One region of the Lysinibacillus sp. KU-BSD001 genome, then DNA from elsewhere that is predicted to be linked to it. Evidence: riboswitches for the same ligand, from Rfam matches in the RefSeq annotation. Region 1 holds a riboswitch; each other region holds the start of a gene.
What was found. A riboswitch is a leader RNA that binds a small molecule or an ion and turns the genes downstream of it on or off. The one in region 1 is predicted to bind thiamine pyrophosphate.

Region 1 (3,167 bases):
ATGGAGCTTGGTTCATTGAAGTCAAACCATTGACCAACGATCCCTGCAGACATGACGACGAATGTAACGACCGTAAAATGTATAATTGTCGCGATAGTAAAAGGGAGTTTGTCTACTACATAAATGGTCGTAGCAAGACCGATGACAATGCCCATGACGATCGCAATGAGTAACTGATGCAGTAGCTCGTCACCGGAAATAGCACGATTCTCAGTAAAGATACTTAGCGTTACAATAATATAAGATGTACTTAATGAGATTAATACACCTAATAAACAGCTTCTTAAGTACGTCATCCGTTTTCTCTCCCCATCATTAATTTTTCCTTCAGTAGCTTAAAATATTTCCGACTAATATGTATCGTTGTTTCGTTGTCTAGTAAGAGTTGCGGGGTAGAGACAATGCCCATTTGAATGGATACAATCTTGGATAAATTCACGAGTGTAGATTTATTCACTTTGACAAAGCTCGCTTCAAACAATGCTTCAAGCTCATATAGTTTGCGCTTTGATTCAAATTCCTCTTCTGCTGTTTGAAAATACACTTTTCCATCTTCCACATAAATCGTGAAAATATCCTCTAATTTCAACATGCGAATTTCTGTAGCATTATAGCCGTCGATCATAGAGATTTTGGGGGACTTTAATGTTTTCATGAGCTGCTCTACTTCATTTGTATAAGCATCTGTAAACACATGTACCTCTATTTCTTTATATTGCTCATGAACGGTTAGTTGGACTTTCATTTGCAAAGCTCCTTTCTGTCTCTAGTGTAGCAGGTGATAAACGCTCTTTTCGCAACCTAAACGTAAGTGGTTAAAAAAGGACTGTATGTGGTATTTATTGTATAGTGAATGGTTGAGGGAATAAATGTTAAAGTATATAAATGGATTAATTTTTGTTGGGAAGCAATGGTTGAAAGTGAGGGAAGGTGGACTTCAATATAAGGGGACTTGGTTTTTAAAACGTGAAGAAGTATGCACTTTTGGCGAAGGGCGAAGACGGTAATAGGACGTTGAAGTTTATAGTTATGGATCCGCGGAAAGCATTGTCAAAAAAATCTTGTCTTGCGTTTTAGTGAATTCATGTTATTGTTATAAATAGTAATTAGAACACACTAGGGGAGTCTTATTTGAAGGCTGAGATTGAACAATTGTTCTAAACCCTTTGAACCTGTACTAGTTCACGCTAGCGTAGGAAAGTGGTTGTCGTAGGATAAGAAGGACTTATTCTCCCCACTCATCGCTTTGTGAGTGGGGTTTTTTAATTTTATACGAATAACACTACTAGGGGCGCCGTATTGGCTGAGATTGTACCCTTTGCACCTGATCTAGTTCATGCTAGCGTAGGAAAGTAGGGAATAAAGAGCTCTATGCTTTTTATAGCCGCTTTCCATATGGGGAAGCGGTTTTTTTAAAAGATAAGAAAGTATAAAATTTTTCTAGTTTAAAGAGTGTCTAGCGCAAGCGGACCAGCCCCTCGTGACGTTTCGAAAGTCTCTTCGTGTGGCAAGCACACTGTGAGCCTTTCTCCAACGCATGTCGGGGCTAGAGAGGGCGCTTGCGCTTTTCTTAGTAGACAGCAAAGTATTTCATGAATATCCGTAAAGATGCGACAGTACCTCTCCCTATTTTGAGCGAGATGTGTCTTTCTAATAGTATTAAGTTTAGGAGGAATTGAAATGACGAAATTTACAAATAGGCTTTATGAGAATGTGCAACCGATTTGGGAGAAGAATCATCAGCACCCATTTGTACAGGAGCTGGGACAAGGAACATTAGCGGAGGAAAAATTCATTCAGTATATGAAGCAGGATTATGTATATTTAATCGATTACGCGAAGCTATTTGCAGTAGGTGTGACGAAAGCACATAATTTAGACATGATGAACAAATTTTCTAAAGTATTGCATGATACACTTCATTTTGAAATGGAGTTGCATCGTCAATTTGCGGCTGAATTTGGTATTACACGAGAAGAGCTTGAGCAGACTAAGCCAACACCAGACAACTTAGCTTATACGAATTATATGTTAAATGTTGCTCAAAATGGTAGTTTAGCAGAGGTTGTAGCGAGTCTTTTGCCTTGTGCATGGGATTATTGGGAAATTGGGAAATTATTAAGAAAGCAATACGGGGATCAATTAGCATCTAACCGTTATGCAAAATGGATTGAGACATATGACTCTGAGGAATTTGCACAAGGAGCGAAATGGTTAATTGATTTAATGGATGAGCTAGCGGATGGGAAGCCAGAACGAGAGCTAGCTGTACTTGAAAAGCATTTCCAAATTACATCGAAATATGAGTATTTATTTTGGGATATGAACTATTTCAAACGTGATTGGCCAATCTAATTCTTTTAGCAGGTGTAAAATACAAGCTGAAAGAAGTGAAAGCCTTTGGCGGACGCAATGACGCCCAGGCAGAATTGATGTTGTGGAGTTGGTGGAACGAAGATGACACTCGTATTGAAAAATGTATCCTATTCCTATGATAAACAGGCAGTGATTTCTAATTTGGATGTAGAAATCAAATCGGGCGAGTTCGTTTCATTAATAGGGAAAAGTGGTACGGGAAAGAGCACCATTTTGAAATTAATTACGGGTCTTTTGCAGCCTGATGAGGGGGAAATCACCATAAATGGGCGCCCCATCAAGCTGGGCGATGTAGGCTATATGCCACAGCGTGATTTATTGTTGCCGTGGCGAACAGTGTTGGACAATATGATGCTGCCATCAGAAGTAAAAAAAGACCAAAGCTATACGAAGGAAGAGGCAAGACAATGGCTGGAGCGTGCGGGCCTATTAGCATATGAACATGCGCTTCCCCAGCAATTATCGGGTGGCATGAGGCAAAGAGTCTCCTTTTTACGGGCGCTGTTAATAGGGGAGGACGTACTGTTACTGGATGAACCTTTTGGTGCGCTGGATGCTTTTACGAAAAAGGATATGCAAGCTTGGTTACTGTCGATTTGGCAGGAGCTTAATAAAACGGTATTATTTATTACCCATGATTTAGATGAGGCCTGCTATTTAAGCGACCGTATTTTATTACTACATGCAGACAAAAAACTTGAACAGATTCCCGTCCCGTTAAAACGCCCACGTCGACCAGATATGTTACATGAGATGGAATTTGTGACTTTAAGAAAAAACGTAGAGAGAAA
Region 2 (3,167 bases), on a different contig from region 1:
CAAACAGGTCACGTTTCTGTATGTACAGGTCGTCGTGCAGTAAATGAAATTTATCCTTATATTGAAAAATGGCTTAAGGAAAATTCACTTTAGTCGTTAAAAAAGAGAGCACTCAATCATTTTGTACGCCAAAATGATTGAGTGCTTCTTTTGTCTGTTTACGTATTTTTTTTTGAAAAAATCAAGGGTAGTAACAGGGGAGATTGCTATAGGAAAGCATCATACTACAAGTAAAGAGACGTTTATGCAGTCTATTTCACTTCCCACAACCCGTTTCCTGTAGTAATTCGCTGAACCCCTTCCTCACATACCCCGTAAGAGCGCCAAGAACATGTTTCACAAACGATGCCAATATCACTTGGGATGACATGTTGTTGGACGGAGGATTCAATGTCTTCCCAACTTACAATTTGTCCAATATGAAGACCGAGCTTTTCTAAAATGACAGCATCTCTATCATAAATATTGTCATCTTGACAATGATATTCGCCAGAGTTAGGATACTTTTCGCATAAATGATCAGGGCCTTTAACAAGCTGCACAAGTGTTTTTGGATTAGCTCTCAATGTTTGATGGATGCGCGTCATATTTTCTACGTATTCTTTAGAGTAGCCCATTCCTCGATACCCTAAAAGGCAAAAAAGGTGATGCCCGCGTAGTTTGTACATAATACTTTCCTCCGTATGTAATGATTTTATGTAAACATTATTGTGTTAGTAGTTAACTTATATTTTATCATACTACTCATAATGAGAAAATTCACAAATATATATTTCCATTTGAGTAACCATTGCTTTCCGCTGCGGCACTCGCTTTCCACGGGCGAGACCAAGCCTCCTCGTCGCTCATCCTTCGCTGCTCCTGTCGCTGCGCTTTCGTCGCAAATAAATTTCCTGCGGGGTCTTGAGGCCAACATGATGTTGGTCACAAAGGCGTTGTCACAGGACGTGACGGTTTTAGCCTTTGTTCTTCTATCGCTTTTCCCGTAGGAAGCTTTGCTCTGTAGCGAAAGGCGTATGCCGTCAGCTACACTCTCGTGCCTCCGCTACAAGCAACTATTGTTTCATAAATAATCGGTTGCTAAAAATAAAGAAAGCTGCTCATTCATTACGGTAGAGGCTGGGCAATTATACTTGCAAATAGAAAGAAATTGATTTCTTTTAGAGAAGAGAACTGGTTTTCTAGCATATCGAGAAGTATTCACTTTTGCCGTAGCGCGCCATAGCCACAGGAGCCAAGATTTTCTTTGCGACGAAAGCGCAGCGTCAGGAGCAGGAACAGGAGATCCAAACAGGCCGTGCCTGTTTTAGCTCCTGTGTAGGCTGTGGCAAAGCGCGGAGGCTATGATACATACCTTGTACTATTGACCTGGTATTTTTAGGATGAGTTTTTGCTCATTACGAGATACCTAGATAAGAGAACATAAATATCTATATGAAAAGGGAGAACTTATGCGATTACGACATGAATTGAAGTGGAGATACTTGTAACATATTTGAAAAGCCTTCTTGCTATTTCAACATTTGTGTAATAGAATGATGGTTAAATTCATAATAATTGAATAAATTGAAATTTTACTAGGGGATCCCTTGATAAGGGCTGAGAAGAAAGTAGTTACTTTTAAACCCTCACAACCTGATCAGATTTGTATCTGCGTAGGGAAGTAGAGTGATGTTGGGGTTTTTTGTGTACTTTTTTGTACATGGATCTTATTCAAACAGAACCACTTTCCTTTTCAGGAGAGTGGTTTTTTTTATTTGTAAAAATCGCCAAAAGGAGGGTGCATGTCTAACATGAAGCTGATGGCAGTAACGGATGATTCGCATACAGTGCTGGAACTGGCAAAGAAAATACTCCAAATTCAGCACAACGTCGACTTTATCCAAATACGAGAAAAGACAAAGACAGTAAAAGAAGTCATGACATTGCTTCACTATTTAGACGAGGGTGGTATTGAAAAAGGGAAGCTTATTTTAAATGATCGATTGGATGTTGCATTATGTAGTGGCATTCAAACGGTGCATTTGCCAGAAAAGGGGTTACCTGTACAAAAGGTGAAGGCGTTATTTCCACATATCAAGGTAGGGAAGTCTGTACATGATTATGAAGGCGCACAAGAGGCGGAGCGACAAGGGGCTGACTATGTGTTATATGGTCATTGCTTTGAAACGAATAGCAAAAAAGGAAAGGCTCCGCATGGTCTTGCCCCGATTCTTCAGATGAAAAAATATTTGAAGATTCCTGTCTTTGCAATTGGTGGGATTAAGTTAGACCAAGTACAGGCATTACAACATATACAAGCGGACGGCATTGCTGTGATGTCCGGTATTTTTTCGGCAGAAAATCCATTCGCTGCAGCAAGTCAATTCGATGAGGTGGTCAAATATGAAAACAAGCTATGAAGTAGCCGTCATTGGTGGCGGGATTATTGGAAGTGCCATTGCTTACTATTTAGCAAAAGAGCAAATCGACGTAGCGGTGTTTGAGGAAAGTCAAATCGGCGCAAAAGCGACAAGTGCAGCGGCAGGCATGCTCGGTGCTCATTCGGAGTGTGAAGGGGATGTCAATGTTTTTTTCCCTTTTGCAAGATATAGTCAGTCTCTTTATTCGAAGTTAAAAGAGGAATTATATGCGTTAAGTGGTATCGACTTGGGGTATAGAAAGGGCGGGATTTTAAAGCTTGCCTTTTCTGATCGTGACAAAAAAGAATTAGCGGCCATGTTAGCGCAACCTACTGTTACATGGCTTGAAGCAGAGGAAGTAAGAAAACTAGAACGAGATGTTTCCCCTCATATAGTAGGTGCAGCATATATCCAAGACGATATTAATGTGTTACCGATTGGTGTATGCCAGGCTTTTGCTAAAAGCGCTCAAGTTCTTGGAGCATCCATTTTTGACTATACAAAGGTGCTACACATCCAAAAACAGCATGACAATTTTCTAATTGAAACAACACGAGGACTTGTGGAAGCAAAGCGCGTTGTGATTGCCAGTGGTGCTTGGAGCACTACTTTCTTTAAGGAGCTAGGTTTACAGCATCAAATGACGCCAGTCAAAGGGGAGTGTATATCCGTTACGGATGAACAAGCTGTTTTAAAGCATACGATTTTCCATGATAAATACTATATTGTTCCAAGAAATAACGGAAAGCTTGTTATTGGCGCAAC
Region 3 (3,167 bases), on a different contig from region 1:
CACTTAGTTGTTCACGCTTCAATGACTCTCACCTCGACTTGCCCCTGTTGCTGTTTATACGCAAAATGATTCGTCGGTCCATGTCCGTGACCAATATTCAGTGGATTTTGAATTGCTAGTTGGACAAATTTCTTTGCTTCGATAATGGCTGTTTTCATGTCATATCCCTGCCCTAAAAAGGCGGTTAGTGCCGCTGAAAATGTACAACCTGTTCCATGTGTCTGATTCGTTTGAATACGTTCACTTTGTATAGCAAATGATGACCCATCTGCAAAATAAATCGTATCAACCGCAGTGTCACCCGCTAAATGGCCACCTTTCATGACAACACATTGCACACCGTAGCCAAATATGACTTGTGCCGCTTTTTCGATATCCTCCGACGTTGTAATCGTCACACCACTTAACACTTCGGCTTCTGGAATATTCGGTGTCACGACAGTTGCGAGTGGCAATAACGTTGTTTTCATCGCTTCAATGGCCGCTTGTTGTAAAAGTGTTGCACCACCTTTAGCAATCATGACTGGATCAATGACAAGTTGTACATCCTTTTCACGTAATACTTCGGCAACGGACGTTATAATTTCAGCTGAAAATAACATACCCGTTTTAATCGCTTTCACTGGCATATCACGAAAAACCGCCAGTATTTGTTGTACTACAAAATCTGAATCTACAGGTGAAATGCCTTCTACACCTAGCGTATTTTGCGCGGTAAGTGCGGTAATAGCCGTCGTACCAAAAACGCCTAATTCCTGAAACGTTTTTAAATCTGCCTGAATGCCTGCCCCGCCACCTGAATCTGAGCCGGCAATGGTCATAACAATATTCATGATTTAGCCTCCATTGATAATTGTTCGAGTGCGTTCAATATTTCAACTTGCACTGTACCAATCCCGTATTGGCAAGCTTGTGCAGCTACTTGTTGGTAATCAGCTGCTAACGCTTGTAACTGCTGTAGACGATTCCCTTCCAATGAACAAGCTGCTGCTGTTAATGCACTGAGTAAACATCCTGTTGCTGTAACGTTTGTAATTTTTTCGTGTCCACCTGTCACTTCGACTACATGCACCCCATCTGTTAAAACGTCTGTATAGCCTGTCACAAAAATAATCGTATTGTACGCTTTGGCCATTAAACGAGCAACTTCGATAACATCCATTTCTCCTTCGCCGCTATCAACACCTCTTGTTTCCCAGTGCACGCCAGCAAGTGCCGCTAGTTCACCTACATTACAACGAATACAAGCCACTTTTACATCTTCTAAAATCTTTTCTACAACACGGCGGCGGTAATCTGATGCGCCCACACCAACTGGATCTAATACAACAGGAATTCCCTTGTCGTTTGCTGCCTTCCCCGCTGCTAACATCGCTTGAAACGAAGCATCATGTACTGTCCCAATATTAAGGAGTACCGCATTAGCGATGCCAACTAATTGCTCTGCATCTTGCAACGCCTCAGACATAAGCGGCGAAGCTCCTACTGCTAATAAACCATTCGCTGTAAAATTAGCTGCTACTGTATTTGTCATACATAATACAAGTGGCTGTTTAACACGAATCTGTTGTAAACTCATATTGTTTAATCTCACTTTCATATTAGGTTTTTTATCACATTAACATTCACCGATACTTTCCACTAAATTAACGCGAGTGAAAAAGAAAAAACGATATCAGGACAGAGCCTGACATCGCTTGAAAGTCGGTTTCTATCCACATTCCTACGCAAGTACTAACTTACAGGTTCAAAGAGTCAGTGCAGTTGTGTGCACAATCTCAGCCGACTACCTCGGCCCCTCCTGTGGGTACTATTCATCTGTCTTCATGATAATATATTCATTTAAGAATAACAACCTCATTTGAGTGATGTTTCCCCATCTACACGAAACAGTCAATTGAAAAGGCATGCCCTGTAAAAGAGCATGCCTGAAATACACGTACTGGTCTTAGCGTACTTCTGCACCTGCTGTAGCTAATGCTTTTAGTACTTTGTTATGTGCTGCTACTACTTCTTCATCTGTTAACGTACGTTCTGGGTCGAAATAAGTTAAAGAGAAAGCAACTGATTTTTTGCCTGCTGCCATTTTCTCCCCTTCGTAAACGTCGAACACTTTCACATCTTTTAACAGTTTTGTGCCCGCACCTTTAATAATAGCTACGATTTCACCAGCTGGCATTGTACGGTCAAGCTCTAATGCAATATCACGTGTCATCGCTGGGAAACGTGGAACAGGTGTGTACACTAATTCTTCTGTTGCGGCACTTAAAATAGCGAGTAAGTTTAGTTCCGCTACATATGTTTCTTTGACACCTGCTTTTTTCTGTTCTGCTGGGTGTAACTGACCGATTAAACCGATTACTTCTCCATCAAGTAGCACATGTGCTGTACGTCCTGGATGTAAGCCATCAATAGTAGTTTTTACGTAAGAAATGCGATCTGTTAAGCCAAGCTTTGTCACTACTGCTTCAACGATTCCTTTCGCCACAAAGAAATCAACATTTTTCTTTTCACCTTGCCATGCATGATCCGTCCATTTACCTGTTAAAACAAGCGCTAAATGTTCTTCTTCAAGTGGTAATTCATCCGCTGTTTGACCAAGGAATACAGAACCGATTTCATATAATGCAACCGAATCAATTTGACGTGCCACATTGTATGCAGCTGCTTCCACTAAGTGTGGGATTAAGCTTTGGCGTAATGTAGAACGCTCTTCTGAAATTGGCATTAATAACTTTGTTGTTTCTTCTGCTTTTAACGCAAATTTTTGTGACGCTTCCGCAGAAGTAAGGGAATATGTCACCGCTTGGTATAAACCAGCACCTTCCATTACACTACGCACAATACGACGTTTTCCTTGATATGCTGTTAAACCGCCTACCACATCAGATGCTGGTAATGTAATTGGAATTTCATCGTACCCATACATACGTGCGATTTCTTCTACGATATCTTCTTCAATTTTAATATCTCCGCGACGTGTTGGTACGTCAATAATAAGCATGCCATTTGCCGCTTCTACATCGAATTTTAGACGATGTAAAATCGATAGCATATCTTCCAGCGAAATCTTCATCCCAAGACGCGCATTCACGAAGTCAGGTGATACAACAACGCGAGCTGGTGTTTTATCTAATTCATCTACAAGTACTGTTCCTTCTAACACT
Region 4 (3,167 bases), on a different contig from region 1:
TAGGATTCGTATAAGGACATGATACTAAGTAAATCTTAACAAACTCACACACCAATTCTTAAGATTTTCTTAGTGTTTTTTCCACGTAATTGTCATTATAGTGAATTAAATGGTTGGTAGCTTCTAAAAAATAAAGAAGCACCTCCGTAGAAGTGCTTCTTTTCGCTAACTATTGATACAATGTGCCACCAGATTGTTTAAACTCTTTGGCTTTTTCCTTTAAACCTTCTTCCACTGCTTTCGTTTCTTTTTCTTTGACGCTATTGCGAATATCATGTGAGATTCTCATGCTGCAAAACTTCGGTCCGCACATCGAACAAAAATGAGCTACTTTTGCGCCTTCCGCTGGCAATGTTTCATCATGATATTCCATTGCTCGTTCAGGATCTAATGATAAATTGAATTGGTCTCGCCAACGGAATTCAAAGCGTGCTTTCGATAAGGCATCATCTCTTTTTTGCGCTCCCGGATGCCCCTTTGCTAAATCGGCAGCATGAGCAGCAATTTTATACGTAATGACGCCTTCACGTACATCGTCTCTATTTGGTAAACCTAAATGTTCCTTCGGTGTCACATAGCAAAGCATCGCCGTACCAAACCAACCAATCATCGCAGCACCAATCGCAGATGTAATATGATCATAACCTGGTGCAATATCTGTCGTCAGCGGTCCTAATGTGTAAAACGGTGCTTCCTCACAAATTTCTAATTGTTTATCCATATTTTCTTTAATAAGATGCATTGGTACATGGCCAGGCCCTTCTACCATCACTTGCACATCATGCTTCCATGCAATTTTTGTTAACTCACCAAGCGTTTCAAGCTCTGCAAATTGCGCTGCATCATTGGCATCATGAATAGAGCCTGGGCGTAAACCATCTCCAAGGGAAAAGGCTACATCGTATGCTTTCATAATGTTACAAATTTCTTCAAAATGCGTATACAGGAAGTTTTCTTGGTGGTGCGCTAAACACCACTGCGCCATAATTGATCCACCACGCGACACAATGCCTGTTAAACGGTTCGCTGTTAATGGAATATAACGAAGCAGCACACCTGCATGAATCGTGAAATAATCCACTCCCTGTTCGGCTTGTTCAATTAACGTATCACGGTAAATTTCCCATGTCAGATTTTCTACGATTCCATTTACTTTTTCAAGAGCTTGATAAATCGGCACAGTCCCCACTGGAACAGCCGCATTACGGATAATCCATTCACGTGTTGTATGAATATTTTTGCCTGTAGACAGATCCATAATCGTATCGGCGCCCCAGCGTGTAGCCCAAATCATTTTTTCTACTTCTTCTTCAATCGAAGAGGAAACCGCAGAATTCCCAATATTGGCGTTCACTTTAACATGAAAATTGCGTCCAATAATCATCGGTTCTAGCTCTGGATGATTAATATTACAAGGAATAATCGCTCGCCCTCTCGCTACCTCACTCCGCACAAATTCAGGGTCCATATTTTCCCTAATCGCAATAAACTCCATCTCTGGCGTAATAATGCCTTTTTTCGCATAATGAAGTTGGGTCACATTTCTCCCTTCCTTTGCCCACAATGGCTGGCGCTTTAAGTTCGGGAAAATGTTTTGCTGAGCACGCGGATCATGTTCATGTTTATAGCCATTGTCTTCTGGCTTTACTTGCCGTCCCTCATACATTTCTACATCTGCTCGTTCCTCAATCCATTTACTTCGAAGAGCCGTTAACCCTTTTGTGATATCGATGGAAATGCGCGGATCCGTATAAGGCCCACTTGTATCATAAACTTGCACGGGTGAATTTTCCTCTTCCCCTACTGTACTAGTCGTTGGGCTTAGTAAAATTTCTCTCATCGGCACTTTTATATCTGGTCTTGAACCAATCACATATACTTTTTTACTCCCCGGAAAATTGGACATAATCGAAATGTTTTCTTTGTTTAATGACGTTGATGACATAAAAAACTCCTCCTTTATATTTATAAAGGACGAGATCTAGATTAACCGAGTAGTAGTGAGGCAAATTAGAAAGGCACAGCGTAACTCAAATAGGTCAAGCTGATGCTACGTTTTGCAGATACTTTCCTATCCGCAAAAAAAGCTGAATCCATTTATGATAAAGATAAACGGACCCAGCTTACGATATGTATATAGACATTTGCACATATACTAAAGATTTCTAACTTCCCTACGCTGGCATGATCCAGATCAGGTCCAAAGGGTCAAGAAACTTCAATGCGTTTCCCTCTCAGCCCAACTCATTGGACTCCCCTAGTTAACACTATTCAATTACTGCCATTGTACATTATTTCCATCTAAAATAAAAGGATACTTTTCAACTATTTCCTGATAAACGCGTTTGGATAGAACTTTCTGTTAATATAGTTTAATCTTTGGGCATAACGATTGACTTTAAACACTAACCTACATGTTTTTGACCGAATACCGCTGCGTTTTGACCGTTTACCATGAGTTTTAAAATGACTTATATAGGTGCACGTTTTGTCAAATAACTGAAAAAAACCTTCAATCTAAAATAGATTGAAGGTTTTTTGTTTTCTATACAAAAGAATTAGCTATGCACTAGCTCTTTTTCGCTTAGTTCAAGTGCCTCTGCTGTTGAAGCATGAATTTCACGTAGAAGCTCTGGGTGATCCATTAATGATAAACCGTAAGAAGGGATCATTTCTTTAATTTTTGGCTCCCACTCTTTCATATTTTGTGGGAAACAACGTTTGATTACTTCCAGCATAACGTGTACGGCAGTAGAAGCACCTGGAGAAGCGCCTAGTAACGCTGCAACTGAACCATCCGCTGCTGTAATAACCTCTGTACCGAATTGAAGCGTTCCTTTACCGCCCGCTTCAGTATCTTTAATAACTTGTACACGTTGACCTGCTACGATAATATCCCAGTCATCTGCTTTCGCATTCGGGATAAAATCACGTAACTCTTCAATACGTTGTTCTTTTGATAACATGAGCTGCTGAATTAAGTACTTTGTTAAAGCCATTTCTTTAACACCCGCCGCTAATAATGTTGTAATATTATGCGGTTTTACAGAAGCGAATAAATCCATATTTGAACCTGTTTTTAGGAACTTCGGTGAGAAGCCTGCAAATGGTCCGAATAATAATGATTTTTTGTTATCGATATAGCGTGTATCAAGGTGAGGAACAGA

Region 2: it holds a riboswitch for thiamine pyrophosphate, as region 1 does, so the genes downstream of both, AAGS61_RS17005 (thiamine phosphate synthase) here and tenA (thiaminase II) in region 1, are expected to answer to the same signal.
Region 3: it holds a riboswitch for thiamine pyrophosphate, as region 1 does, so the genes downstream of both, thiM (hydroxyethylthiazole kinase) here and tenA (thiaminase II) in region 1, are expected to answer to the same signal.
Region 4: it holds a riboswitch for thiamine pyrophosphate, as region 1 does, so the genes downstream of both, thiC (phosphomethylpyrimidine synthase ThiC) here and tenA (thiaminase II) in region 1, are expected to answer to the same signal.

Annotation. Positions count from the first base shown of each region.
Region 1 covers NZ_JBDQZI010000008.1:100,742-103,908, forward strand. Annotated here, with positions in the region: gene AAGS61_RS12995 (DUF3021 domain-containing protein) at 1-296, opposite strand, end outside; gene AAGS61_RS13000 (LytTR family DNA-binding domain-containing protein) at 293-745, opposite strand; gene AAGS61_RS13005 (hypothetical protein) at 870-1,007, shown strand; TPP riboswitch at 1,109-1,216, shown strand; TPP riboswitch at 1,278-1,368, shown strand; gene tenA (thiaminase II) at 1,681-2,355, shown strand; gene AAGS61_RS13015 (ABC transporter ATP-binding protein) at 2,458-3,167, shown strand, end outside.
Region 2 covers NZ_JBDQZI010000014.1:9,113-12,279, reverse strand. Annotated here, with positions in the region: gene phaC (class III poly(R)-hydroxyalkanoic acid synthase subunit PhaC) at 1-93, shown strand, start outside; gene AAGS61_RS17010 (DUF1284 domain-containing protein) at 252-668, opposite strand; TPP riboswitch at 1,570-1,679, shown strand; gene AAGS61_RS17005 (thiamine phosphate synthase) at 1,785-2,402, shown strand; gene thiO (glycine oxidase ThiO) at 2,386-3,167, shown strand, end outside.
Region 3 covers NZ_JBDQZI010000003.1:216,987-220,153, reverse strand. Annotated here, with positions in the region: gene thiE (thiamine phosphate synthase) at 1-22, opposite strand, end outside; gene thiD (bifunctional hydroxymethylpyrimidine kinase/phosphomethylpyrimidine kinase) at 12-833, opposite strand; gene thiM (hydroxyethylthiazole kinase) at 830-1,579, opposite strand; TPP riboswitch at 1,704-1,812, opposite strand; gene pheT (phenylalanine--tRNA ligase subunit beta) at 1,949-3,167, opposite strand, start outside.
Region 4 covers NZ_JBDQZI010000011.1:2,961-6,127, forward strand. Annotated here, with positions in the region: gene thiC (phosphomethylpyrimidine synthase ThiC) at 170-1,945, opposite strand; TPP riboswitch at 2,155-2,269, opposite strand; gene mqo (malate dehydrogenase (quinone)) at 2,559-3,167, opposite strand, start outside.